2 regions of the Peribacillus sp. FSL K6-5616 genome follow, and region 1 is predicted to be linked to the other one. Evidence: riboswitches for the same ligand, from Rfam matches in the RefSeq annotation. Region 1 holds a riboswitch; the other holds the start of a gene.
What was found. A riboswitch is a leader RNA that binds a small molecule or an ion and turns the genes downstream of it on or off. The one in region 1 is predicted to bind FMN.
Positions count from the first base shown of each region.

Region 2: another riboswitch for FMN. It lies ahead of MHB45_RS13920 (ECF transporter S component); the one in region 1 lies ahead of ribE (riboflavin synthase).

Region 1 covers NZ_JBBOYT010000001.1:126,538-132,084, forward strand. Annotated here, with positions in the region: gene megL (methionine gamma-lyase) at 125-1,300, shown strand; gene MHB45_RS00595 (TspO/MBR family protein) at 1,318-2,046, opposite strand; FMN riboswitch at 2,250-2,381, shown strand; gene ribE (riboflavin synthase) at 2,528-3,166, shown strand; partial or broken gene ribB (3,4-dihydroxy-2-butanone-4-phosphate synthase) at 3,186-3,824, shown strand; gene ribH (6,7-dimethyl-8-ribityllumazine synthase) at 3,904-4,374, shown strand; gene MHB45_RS00615 (DHH family phosphoesterase) at 4,784-5,547, shown strand, end outside.
Region 2 covers NZ_JBBOYT010000001.1:2,918,142-2,923,688, forward strand. Annotated here, with positions in the region: gene MHB45_RS13910 (helix-turn-helix domain-containing protein) at 1-21, opposite strand, end outside; gene MHB45_RS13915 (ferredoxin) at 312-560, shown strand; gene MHB45_RS13920 (ECF transporter S component) at 687-1,268, opposite strand; FMN riboswitch at 1,433-1,569, opposite strand; gene serA (phosphoglycerate dehydrogenase) at 1,891-3,465, shown strand; gene MHB45_RS13930 (GerMN domain-containing protein) at 3,514-4,737, opposite strand; gene sigX (RNA polymerase sigma factor SigX) at 4,703-5,263, opposite strand; gene MHB45_RS13940 (ATP-binding protein) at 5,480-5,547, opposite strand, start outside.

The sequences.
Region 1 (5,547 bases):
AGAATGCAGCTTATTTTTACTAAATTCAGGGTTAATTTATGGGGGATAATCATGAATGAAAACGCTTCCTTTATGTGGGTTTTTGACATATGATAGCAATAGACATAGGTTAGGAGGAGACGGTATGACAAGAAAGTATAAACAATTTGAAACGGCAGTCATCCATGAAGGTTATGACTCGAAGAAGCATTTGGGAAGCTTGGCAACACCTTTATTCCAAACCTCAACATTCACTTTCGAAAATGCCGAGCAAGGGGAGAGGCGTTTTGCCGGTATCGAAGATGGATATATTTATTCTCGCCTTGGAAATCCAACGGTACAAGTGCTTGAAGAAAAGATTGCCGCACTGGAAGGCGGGGAAGCTGGCCTTGCTTTCGGTTCAGGCATGGCAGCCGTTTCAGCAGTACTTTTTGCGTTAACTAAAACAGATGATCACATCCTCTGCTCACAGGGGGTATATGGTTGTACATTCGGCCTTCTGCAGCTAATGAAAAATAAATACCGGATTACTCATGATTTTTGTGAAATGGATACTGAAGAACAGGTTAGGAAAATGATCCGGCCGGAAACGACCTGCATCTATGTAGAAACCCCGATCAATCCGACGATGAAAATGATTGACTTACAGATGGTGGTAAGGGTTGCGAAGGAATATAATGTAACGGTCGTAGTCGATAATACGTTTTCGACGCCCTACCTACAGAGACCGCTTGAATATGGCTGTGATATTGTCCTTCATAGCGCTACGAAATATCTTTGCGGGCATGGGGATGTCGTTGCGGGACTTGTCGTCGGTAAAAAGGAATTCATGAATCATATAGCTGGGACTACACAGAAAGATATCGGTGGAATCATTTCACCATTCGACGCCTGGCTACTATTGCGGGGGTTAAAGACCTTGCCCGTCAGGATGGACCGTCATTCGGCCAATGCAATGGCAATCTTTCATGAACTTAAGAAACATCCAAAGGTGAAAAAGGTATATTATCCAGGTGATGATGCTTCACCGGATCATTATATCATGCAAAAACAGATGAAACATGGCGGCGGCCTTATCTCTTTCGAATTGCATGGCACAAAACAGGATGCACAGGATTTCCTCAATAAATTGAAACTTATCAAAATTGCCGTAAGTCTAGGGGATGCCGAAACATTGATCCAGCACCCCGCTACCATGACGCACTCTGCCGTTCCTGAAGATTCACGGGAACAAATGGGCATCAGTGACCAGCTGGTCCGTCTCTCAGTTGGCCTAGAAGCTTGGCAGGATATATGGCAAGATCTTCAACAAGCATTTTAGGGTACCATATCCCTCATTTAGTTCCTTCTATTTTTAATGAAGATGGTGATGGATACGATAAAAGTGATGGTAGCCAGGATATAAGAAATGTCTGTGATTACCGGATAGGCGTCGCTATTTCGTATCCCGATGCCTATGAACGCCCAAACGAACACGAGAGGATAGCACCAATCCCGGTTTTTACCTGCAAAGAAAAAGGCCAGGGTTGTTGCAGCAATCAGCAGGACGATCGTCCAGGTTGATTCGGAAACCCCAAAACCGTCCCATTTGATATAGGTTAGGTAATAAGAAATGTCAGCTATAGTTGCGACACTAACCCAGCCTGTATAAACGGAGAATGGAAATAGGTCAAAAGTAGTGTGTTCCACTTTTTTTATGTTTGTATAAATGACCATTAAAGTAACCAGCAAAGCAATGATAATGAATACGGATAACAAAAAGTGCTCATAGTGCCAAGCTAAAAGCCATGCGCCATTCAGGACACAGCTTAAAGCGAACCAAGGGAAGGATGCCTTATAAGCGGGGCTGTTTTGATATTTACTTAAAAACTGCCTGAAGACCCAGATGGCGAGCAGGAAATAGATCAAGCCCCAAATGGAAAATACATAACCGGCAGGAGTGAAAAGGACATTAAGTTTATCGGAAATCTCTCCTGATGTCTGGCCGTTCAATGGCAGGAAATTGGCTGAAAAATTCATCGTGACAACGAACAGATAGAAAATCAAGTTGATGATGGAAATAAGCATTAAGCTTCCTCCTTATATGAATTGTGATCCCCTAATCCTATTCCACATATTTATCCTGCCTAACCTTTTTGGAGCACATCGGGGTTAATGGGGGACCATTTTTACATAAAGATAGGAAGTTCCTGTAACAATTGAACCATTTAAGGTTAGAAATTTTACATCTTCACTTTATGGTGATAAAATATTCAAAGATTCATATTATTTTAGTCCTTCGGGGTCGGGTGAAAATCCCAACCGGCGGTGATGAAGAAATTCTAAGCCCGCGAGCCTGTTAAAAGGCAGGATTTGGTGAGATTCCAAAGCCGACAGTACAGTCTGGATGGGAGAAGGACGTGTGGAACCCAAGTGTATACGTACGCCTAATTTTTCGAAAATGAAAATATTAGGCTTTTTAGGTATACAATTTTTTTCACTCATTTCTCCTGCTAACTCCTTAGGCCATCCTAAGGGGTTTTTTATATTTTATAAAAGGGGGAAAAACATGTTTACGGGAATCATTGAGGATATCGGTACCGTACATTCCTTGAAAAAAGGAAAAAGCAGTATGGAGTTATCGATTCGTTCTGAAAAAATCCTTGAAGATGTGCATCTGGGGGATAGTATTTCAGTCAACGGGGTCTGCTTAACGGTAACGTCCTTCACGAAAAGTTTATTTACGGTCGACGTGATGCCGGAAACGGTCAAAGCTTCCTCGATCCGGACGTTAAAATTGGGATCACCTGTTAATCTCGAACGAGCCATGAGTGCACAGGGAAGGTTTGGCGGTCATTTTGTTTCAGGTCATATCGACGGGACCGGAACGATCATAAAAAAAGAACGGAAAGAAAATGCCGTATATTATGTAATCCAATTGGAAGAAGGGCTTAGTGCCTTTTGCATTCCAAAAGGTTCCGTGGCCATTGATGGAACCAGCTTGACGATATTTGGGATCGAAAGGAACCTTTTGACGGTATCATTGATTCCATTGACTCATCAGGACACCATATTGGGACAAAAAGCGGCTGGCGATATCGTTAACATCGAAAACGACATGATTGGGAAATATATAATACATCAAATGAAAAATGGCAATCCAAAACCAGGACTGAATTTAGAGTTTTTGGCAGAGCATGGATTCTAATAAAAAGGGCGGTGTAATGATGTTCCATACAATAGAAGAAGCAATAGAAGATTTAAAGGCTGGCAAGGTAGTAATCGTGTCCGATGATGAAGACCGTGAAAATGAAGGGGATTTTGTAGTGTTGGCCGAAAAGGCGACACCGGAAGCGATTAATTTCATGGCGACTCATGGACGTGGTTTGATTTGTACGACCATCACTGAACAACTGGCAGCAAAATTGAAACTGCATCCTATGGTTGGAGAAAATACCGATCATCATGGCACTGCTTTTACGGTAAGTGTCGATCATAAAAGCACCTCTACAGGAATCAGTGCTTTTGAACGGTCCTTGACCATCCTTGAGCTTCTTAATGAAGATTCGGTCGCTGAAGATTTCCAAAGGCCTGGTCACACTTTTCCGATAGTCGCTAAAGAAGGCGGCGTATTAAGAAGGGCAGGACATACGGAGGCATCGGTGGACTTGGCGAAGTTATGCGGTGCCGCTCCAGCCGGTGTCATTTGTGAGATCATGAATGAAGATGGATCGATGGCCCGCGTATCCGATTTAGAAGTCATCGCTGACAAATTCAACCTGAAGTTCATTACGATAGCCGATTTGATTCGGTATCTTCAACATAATGATCCAATCGGGAAACAGGAACTTGAACTGAACATCCCGAAAGCTTGAAGGATTTTTAAGGATTGAAACCTTAACATGAAAAAAAATTATTGTTTTTAAAAATTAGGAGGAATTGGACATGGGGAAAACTATTGAAGCACAATTAATCGGATCAGGATTGAAAGTAGGAATCGTGGTAGGGAGATTTAATGAGTTTATCACAAGCAAGCTTTTAGGAGGGGCATTGGATGGCCTTAAGCGTCATGGCGTTGATGAGAATGATGTTGACATCGCGTGGGTCCCGGGTGCTTTTGAACTTCCGTTAATTGCTAAGAAACTTGTGAATACAGGTAAATATGATGCGGTAATCGGTCTTGGAACGGTAATCAGGGGGGCTACTTCACATTATGATTATGTCTGCAATGAAGCAGCTAAAGGCATGGCTTCCGTTTCATTGGAAACAGGTGTACCGGTTATCTTCGGTTTGCTGACAACTGAGAATATTGAACAAGCCATTGAACGTGCTGGAACAAAATCAGGTAACAAAGGCTATGAAGCTGCGGTTAGTGCCATTGAAATGGCCAACCTTGGAAAATTGATAGAACAGTGATTTCACATAAGGAAGCCGCAGGAAATAACATTCCTGCGGCTTTTTTTGATGTGCCGGATCTTGGTTCTGATTGAGTCAAGTTTCTTCAACCATTTGGCAATTCTTCTTAAGTTCGTAAAGTTCCTAGCCATTGATCGATTAGTTATTGCGGCTCTTCGACACTCACCGAAACCCCTTCAATCGAAATACCACGATTTCAAAGTAATGTGTTTTTTCATTATTTATCATTATAAATTATGGGAAGTAAGGAATCATTAGGGAGTTATTCGAAAAAAAAACGAACAAAAGCGTCACGTAATGGAAGCATGATAAAATATGCAGATATGATTATGCTACAATTGTAAAGATTGCAATTGAAATTCATGTCTTTAGGGAAAAGTAAATTTATTAGTTATTAGGAGGGGTTTGTGTGTACCATCTCTTTACACATAATGATTTAGATGGAGTCGGGTGCGGCATTGTAGCTAAGCTGGCATTCGGAGAAGATGTAGTGGTTAGTTATAATTCAATTGGTCGCCTTAATCAGAATGTAGGCGCATTTCTTGAGCAGGCCAAGATTGAAGATACATTGATCGTTACTGATCTATCGGTTGATGAAGATAATGAAAAAATGATTACTCAGTTTGTGGAAGATGGAGGCAAGGCTATGCTGATCGATCATCATAAGTCAGCACTGCATTTGAACGAACATGATTGGGCATCTGTAACTGTCGAACAGGAAGATGGTAAACAGACGGCAGCCACATCATTATTCTATCAGTATGCAGTTGAAAATAAATTGCTGGAACCTTCAAGCATTGTCGCTGAATTCGTTGAATTGGTCCGTCAATATGATACTTGGGAATGGGAAGTCAATAAAAATACAACGGCAAAGCGATTGAATGACCTGTTTTTCATGATTCCGATAGAGGAGTTCGAAATGAAAATCGCAAATAAGCTGTCCACGGCTGAAAGTTTCACTTTTGACGAAGTGGAGCAAACGCTTCTGAATGTTGAAGAGAGTCGAGTGGATAGGTACATAAACAGGAAAAAAAGAGAAGTTTATCAAGCTACGGTCGGTCCCCATACAGCTGGTGTGGTCCATGCAGAGTCATACCATTCGGAATTGGGAAATGAACTGTCGAAAGAGTTCGCACATCTGGATTATATAGCCATCCTGATGGTAGGAAGTAA
Region 2 (5,547 bases), 2.8 Mb from region 1:
GGCCTGTAGATAATTATTCATGGGACTCACATCCTTGTTTCATTTAACCAATAAACCCATTGTAACAAAAATCTGCAAAAACCGCCGTTATTATTGATGAATACAACGGAAATTATGTGACTAAATGACGAAACATGGAAAGGACCAAGTTAATTATTTCGATGTTTTTCGTTGACATTAAGCTACATGATAGTTATTATCAATACAATTTCTATTGAAAAGTTTGGCATTCGGTCTTACAATAAGAAAGAGATAATAATCTGAAATAAAAAGATTATCAGTTGTTAATCAACTTAGGAGGGGTTATATTCATGGCTAAATTTACTATTGTGGATAAAGAAACATGCATAGCTTGTGGAGCTTGCGGAGCAGCGGCACCAGATATATATGATTATGATGACGAAGGGATTGCATTTGTTACCCTTGACGATAACGAGGGTATCGTTGAAATTCCAGATGTACTTATAGACGACATGATGGATGCATTTGAAGGATGCCCAACGGATTCCATCAAAGTTGCTGACGAGGCATTTGACGGAGATGCACTAAAATTCGAATAAAGATACAAGCCATTTTCAATCGAGAATGGCTTTTTCTTTTGGCCAATGCACATACCAAAAAACAGGCATAAAAAAACAACCGGATATGGATATCCGGTTGTTTTTTCATATCTATCGTCAATGCCATTAAGCATTTTTATATAATGTTTGCTTATTGATCCATGGCTGTAATTTAATGAACAGCAACATGAATACAGATGTGATGAGTACGCCTTTAATCACGTTGAAAGGCAAGATTGCCGTGGTAACGAACTTTCTTGACTCGGGCGCCGACATGGCATCCCATCCCATAAAGAAGGTATAAGCCGGTAAAAAGACAAAATAGTTTAATACGCTCATGAATACTGCCATGGAAACTGTTCCCGCAAGTAAGGCGAACGTCATTCCTTTTTTTGAATTGATTTTCTGAAATACATAATAAGTCGGCAAGACAAACAGTATTCCGGCTATAAAGTTAGCGATATGCCCCACAGGCACAGCAGTCAAGGTCCCTGTCATGACTAAATCCAATAGGTTTTTAATGAACTCGACTAGAATTCCAGCCATCGGACCGAAAATCAATGCCGCCATCAGTGCTGGTATGTCGCTAAAATCAACATTGAGAAAAGGCGGGAATCCTGGAAACGGGAAATTTAAAAGCATCAATAAATACGATATGCTTCCCATCATGGCAAGTGAGACCATTTTTTTCACTTTGTTCTTTTTCATAGTTCTCTCTCCTTCTTTTCCGATCTACCTGAAAAAGAGGTTAGGATTCCAAAATATGTTGATGTTCAATAAAAAACCTTTAATTCCAATGGAATTAAAGGGATAAATTAAAGGTTACATCAAACAAACGTTCAGCAAATAACTGTTGAAACGCACTAAGGAACCTCCATCTTCTCCCATCCAGACTATACTGTCGGCTTTGGAATCACACCAAATCCTGCCTTGTAAGGCTCGCGGGCTTAGAAGTAGAAATCCCTTCATCACCGCCGGTGGGGAATTGCGCCCCGCCCCGAAGATAGACCTATAAAATTTTTTATACTTCCCATTATATCTGAAATACCTTTTTTTTGATAGCATTTTTTCTCATTTGATGCATGTAGGATGAATATCGATCGTCGCAGTGAACGGCTTAAAACAAATGGCGGATTTACAATATGACAATTCGAAAATTTTTCGCAAAAGGAGACGAAGCTATTTATATCGCCGCATTAAACGGATGATCAGATGAAAATCATTTGTTTAAGCGCTTTCATTCAGATAAGCCAAATTGACATTATCAGCATTTCAATTGTAAAATTAACTGAAATTTAAGATAATTTTTTCCTTAGGAAGGTGTTTAGACGTGTATCGGATTTTAGTAGCAGACGCCATTAAACCAGAAGGACTCGGACCGCTTTCAGAGGCATGCAATATTCATCTCATTCAGAAGACCGTAGAGGAAGCTGCAAACGAACTTGATCAGATCGATGCAATTCTTGTGAGAAGTGCAACAAAGGTTTCGGAAGATTTAATGAACCGTATGCCGCAGTTAAAAATTATAGCACGCGCTGGTGTCGGTGTTGATAACATAGACATCCCCGCAGCGACAAAACGCGGGATTGTCGTGGTTAATGCACCTGACGGCAACACCATTTCAACAGCTGAACATACATTCGCGATGATGGCTTCATTATTGCGCCACATTCCGCAAGCTTATGCTTCATTGAAAAATGGGGAGTGGAAACGTTCTTCATATACGGGAACTGAACTTCGTGGTAAAACATTAGGCATAGTTGGCTTTGGACGCATTGGAGGGGAAATTGCCAAACGTGCTAAAGTGTTTGGAATGGATGTCATTGTCTATGACCCGTTCCTGACTGTAGATCGTGCAAAGAAAATGTCCGTAACGGCCCTGCCATTGGATGAATTGCTTCCTAAAGCAGACATCATTACTGTCCATACACCACTAACGAATGAAACTAGAGGATTAATTAATAAAGAAAAACTGCTTACCTGTAAAAAAGGGGTTTATGTACTGAACTGCGCCCGTGGTGGAATTCTAGACGAAGATGATTTATATGAAATGTTAGTTGAAGGGCATGTTGCAGGGGCGGCACTGGACGTTTTCGTCGAAGAACCCCCACTTGGCCATAAACTGCTGGAACTGGACAGCGTCATTGCTACACCGCATCTAGGCGCTTCCACGAAAGAAGCCCAATTAAATGTCGCCGTACAGGTTGCCCAAGAAGTATTGACCTATTTCGAAGGAAATCCAGTATCAAGTTCAATCAACCTTCCGGCCATATCTAAAGAAGTGTTTGAAAAGGTACAGCCATTCCATCAACTTGTTCAGCAAATGGGATCGATTGCTTCCCAGTGCATGAATGAAGGAATTCAGGAAATCTCCGTTACATATGCAGGAGAATCTTTGGATTTCGATACCGCGATTCTTACAAAAAGTCTAATCTCCGGCTTTTTAAGATCAAGAGTCGATGCATCAGTCAATGAAGTGAATGCCTTGTTGATCGCAAAAGAGCGTGGCATAACCATTGGCGAAAAAATCTCTACGGACTCTTTAGGTTACTCGAATTTGATCAGCCTTAAAGTAAAAGGTGACAACCGAGAATTAACAATAAGTGGGACCTATATCGAAAACTATGGTTCTCGAATTGTAAGTTTGAATGGTTTCAAAATCGACTTTCATCCAGAATCGAATTTACTTTATATCCAGCATACCGATAAACCCGGTGTAATCGGTAACGTAGGTAAAATCCTGGGTGATCACGGAGTGAATATCGCCACCATGCAGGTTGGCCGAAAAGAAGCTGGCGGTGAAGCCATCATGGTTTTGAGCTTCGATTTACCATTAGAAGACAACATGAAACAGTTTTTAATGGAAACAGAAGAAATTACGTTCATGGCCCGTATTTCATTATAAGAAGAAAAAAGTGCCCCGCAGCGCGGGCACTTTTTTCTGTTAATGCATTCAATTCACTTGGTTCGGTGCTTCTGGCACCAATATGTCTTCAGTTAAATTCAACTGGCCCACCTCTTCAATAGGAGCATTTTCAAACTTCACTTTTTCAAAACCAAAATCCTTAGCTATGAAGAGTATGGCTTCTAAAGCTTGAAGGGTTTCCTCACTATTTTCAATAACAGCTTGATCTGATAGATGAATGATCACAAGATCTCCATTAGAGTTTATCCTTTCCCATTTCAGGTCATGGGGGATTGCAGGTGAAATTCCCTCGATGTCCGCCTCCCCTTTTCCGGCTTGCAGCGCCTCCTCAAAGTCCCGATAACCCATATTGCTTGGAACAAGGAAACTTGGAGAAGACTCTTCCCTTTGATAAAGAAGGTATGTGCGTTTTTTTTGATGAGGTATATCCATCTCCTTTAAATATCCCGCATGTGCAAACCTGGCACCTTGCTTACCTTCTGTGGAAAATGTCATTTTCTCTATATTGTTATAGGAAAGCGTTTCTTCCATCGAATGGAGAAAAAGTGTATCTTCAGCCAACAGTTGGCTTTTTTCTGGAAAATCAATATGGGCAGTGTTTATATCGTTTCCTTGGCTAATCTTTATATCAAGCGGAAAATAGTCAGATAGCCCATATTGCGCTTCATCGATATCGGACATTTGTTTAACTAACTGATTCAGTGTATCACTTTCATCATGATGTTTAAGTTTAATTGAAATGGGAACGATGAAATTCATTTGATCATCTGGGACACCCATCGTAATGATCGAGGCATTTTTAAGGTCATCCTGATAGATCGCTTGTTCAAATGTTTTTTCCTTTTGCCCTTTTCGCGGTTCCATTTCTGAAAACTTGTCTTTGGATTCGATTTTCGCTTGGTTACTCGAAAACTCTTGAGCTTCCTGTTTATCTTCTGAGGGCTTTTCTTGGTTACTTGTATCCTTCCGTTCAAGATCTGCCATTTCCTTACTTTCAGATAGAGACAATTTCCCACTGCTGCCGCTGTCTTCTCGACTTGTCGTTCCTTTTATTTCAATAATGAACGATGATGCCAAAACAACCATCAAGAATAAGGAGGCAACACCCGCGAATAGAGGTATCCAGTGTTTCTTTTTCTTTTTATCATGTATTCTCGCATACACCTCTGCCTTGGTTCGGTCATCTTTTAATTTCGGAAGCTCGCGCAGCATGTCTTCAATTTCGCTTTCTTTCCAACGGGATCTCCTCAATGCGGTGGCCCTCCTTTCCTGATAAATCTTCCATCAACTTTTTAATGGCCTTCAAAGCTCGGTGCTGGGTCGTTTTTACCTTACTTTCACTCCAATTCAATACTTCAGCAGTTTCCGTAATGGACAATCCCTGAATATATCGTAAAATGATCACGGATCTTTGATTCGTGGTACACCGGTTTAAGCATTGGTAAATATCTTGGATTTCATCGTTCTTGATAGCCACTTCCTCGGGAATGGGCTCTTCATCTTTTAGCAATTGCCTATCCCAATCAAAATTAGGAAAGATTTTGTCTTTCCACCCTTTTTGTTTCCGAAAGTGATCAATCGTCACATTTCTTGCAATCGAATACATCCACGTTTTTTCACTGCTTTTTCCTTCGAAGCGTTCATAGGCCTTCATCACCCGGATATAGACCTCCTGAACAAGGTCTTCGGCGGTTTCTCGATTTTTAGTCATATAAAAAATGAATTGATATATTTCCTGATGATATTTTTCATAAAGATCGTGGAAAACGGAATCCATCATTTCCCCACATCCGTTCATAAATATAGTCGTCAATCTTAAACAAAAGTTACATACTTCGGCTTTAATCTTATTATAAAATTCCGTTAATTTCCACATATCAGGGACTTCTTATTTTGTTTCCTAAAAAAACAAAGACAAGTTGGAAAGAAATCCACTTGCCTTTGTCTTCGCAGTTCTTTATGAAACAAGATTATCTGGCGATCCACCTGTCATTCATTCAGCGTTTTCCATAATTCGAGGCAAAATGATACTGAACGTCGTCCCTTTATTAGGTAAACTGT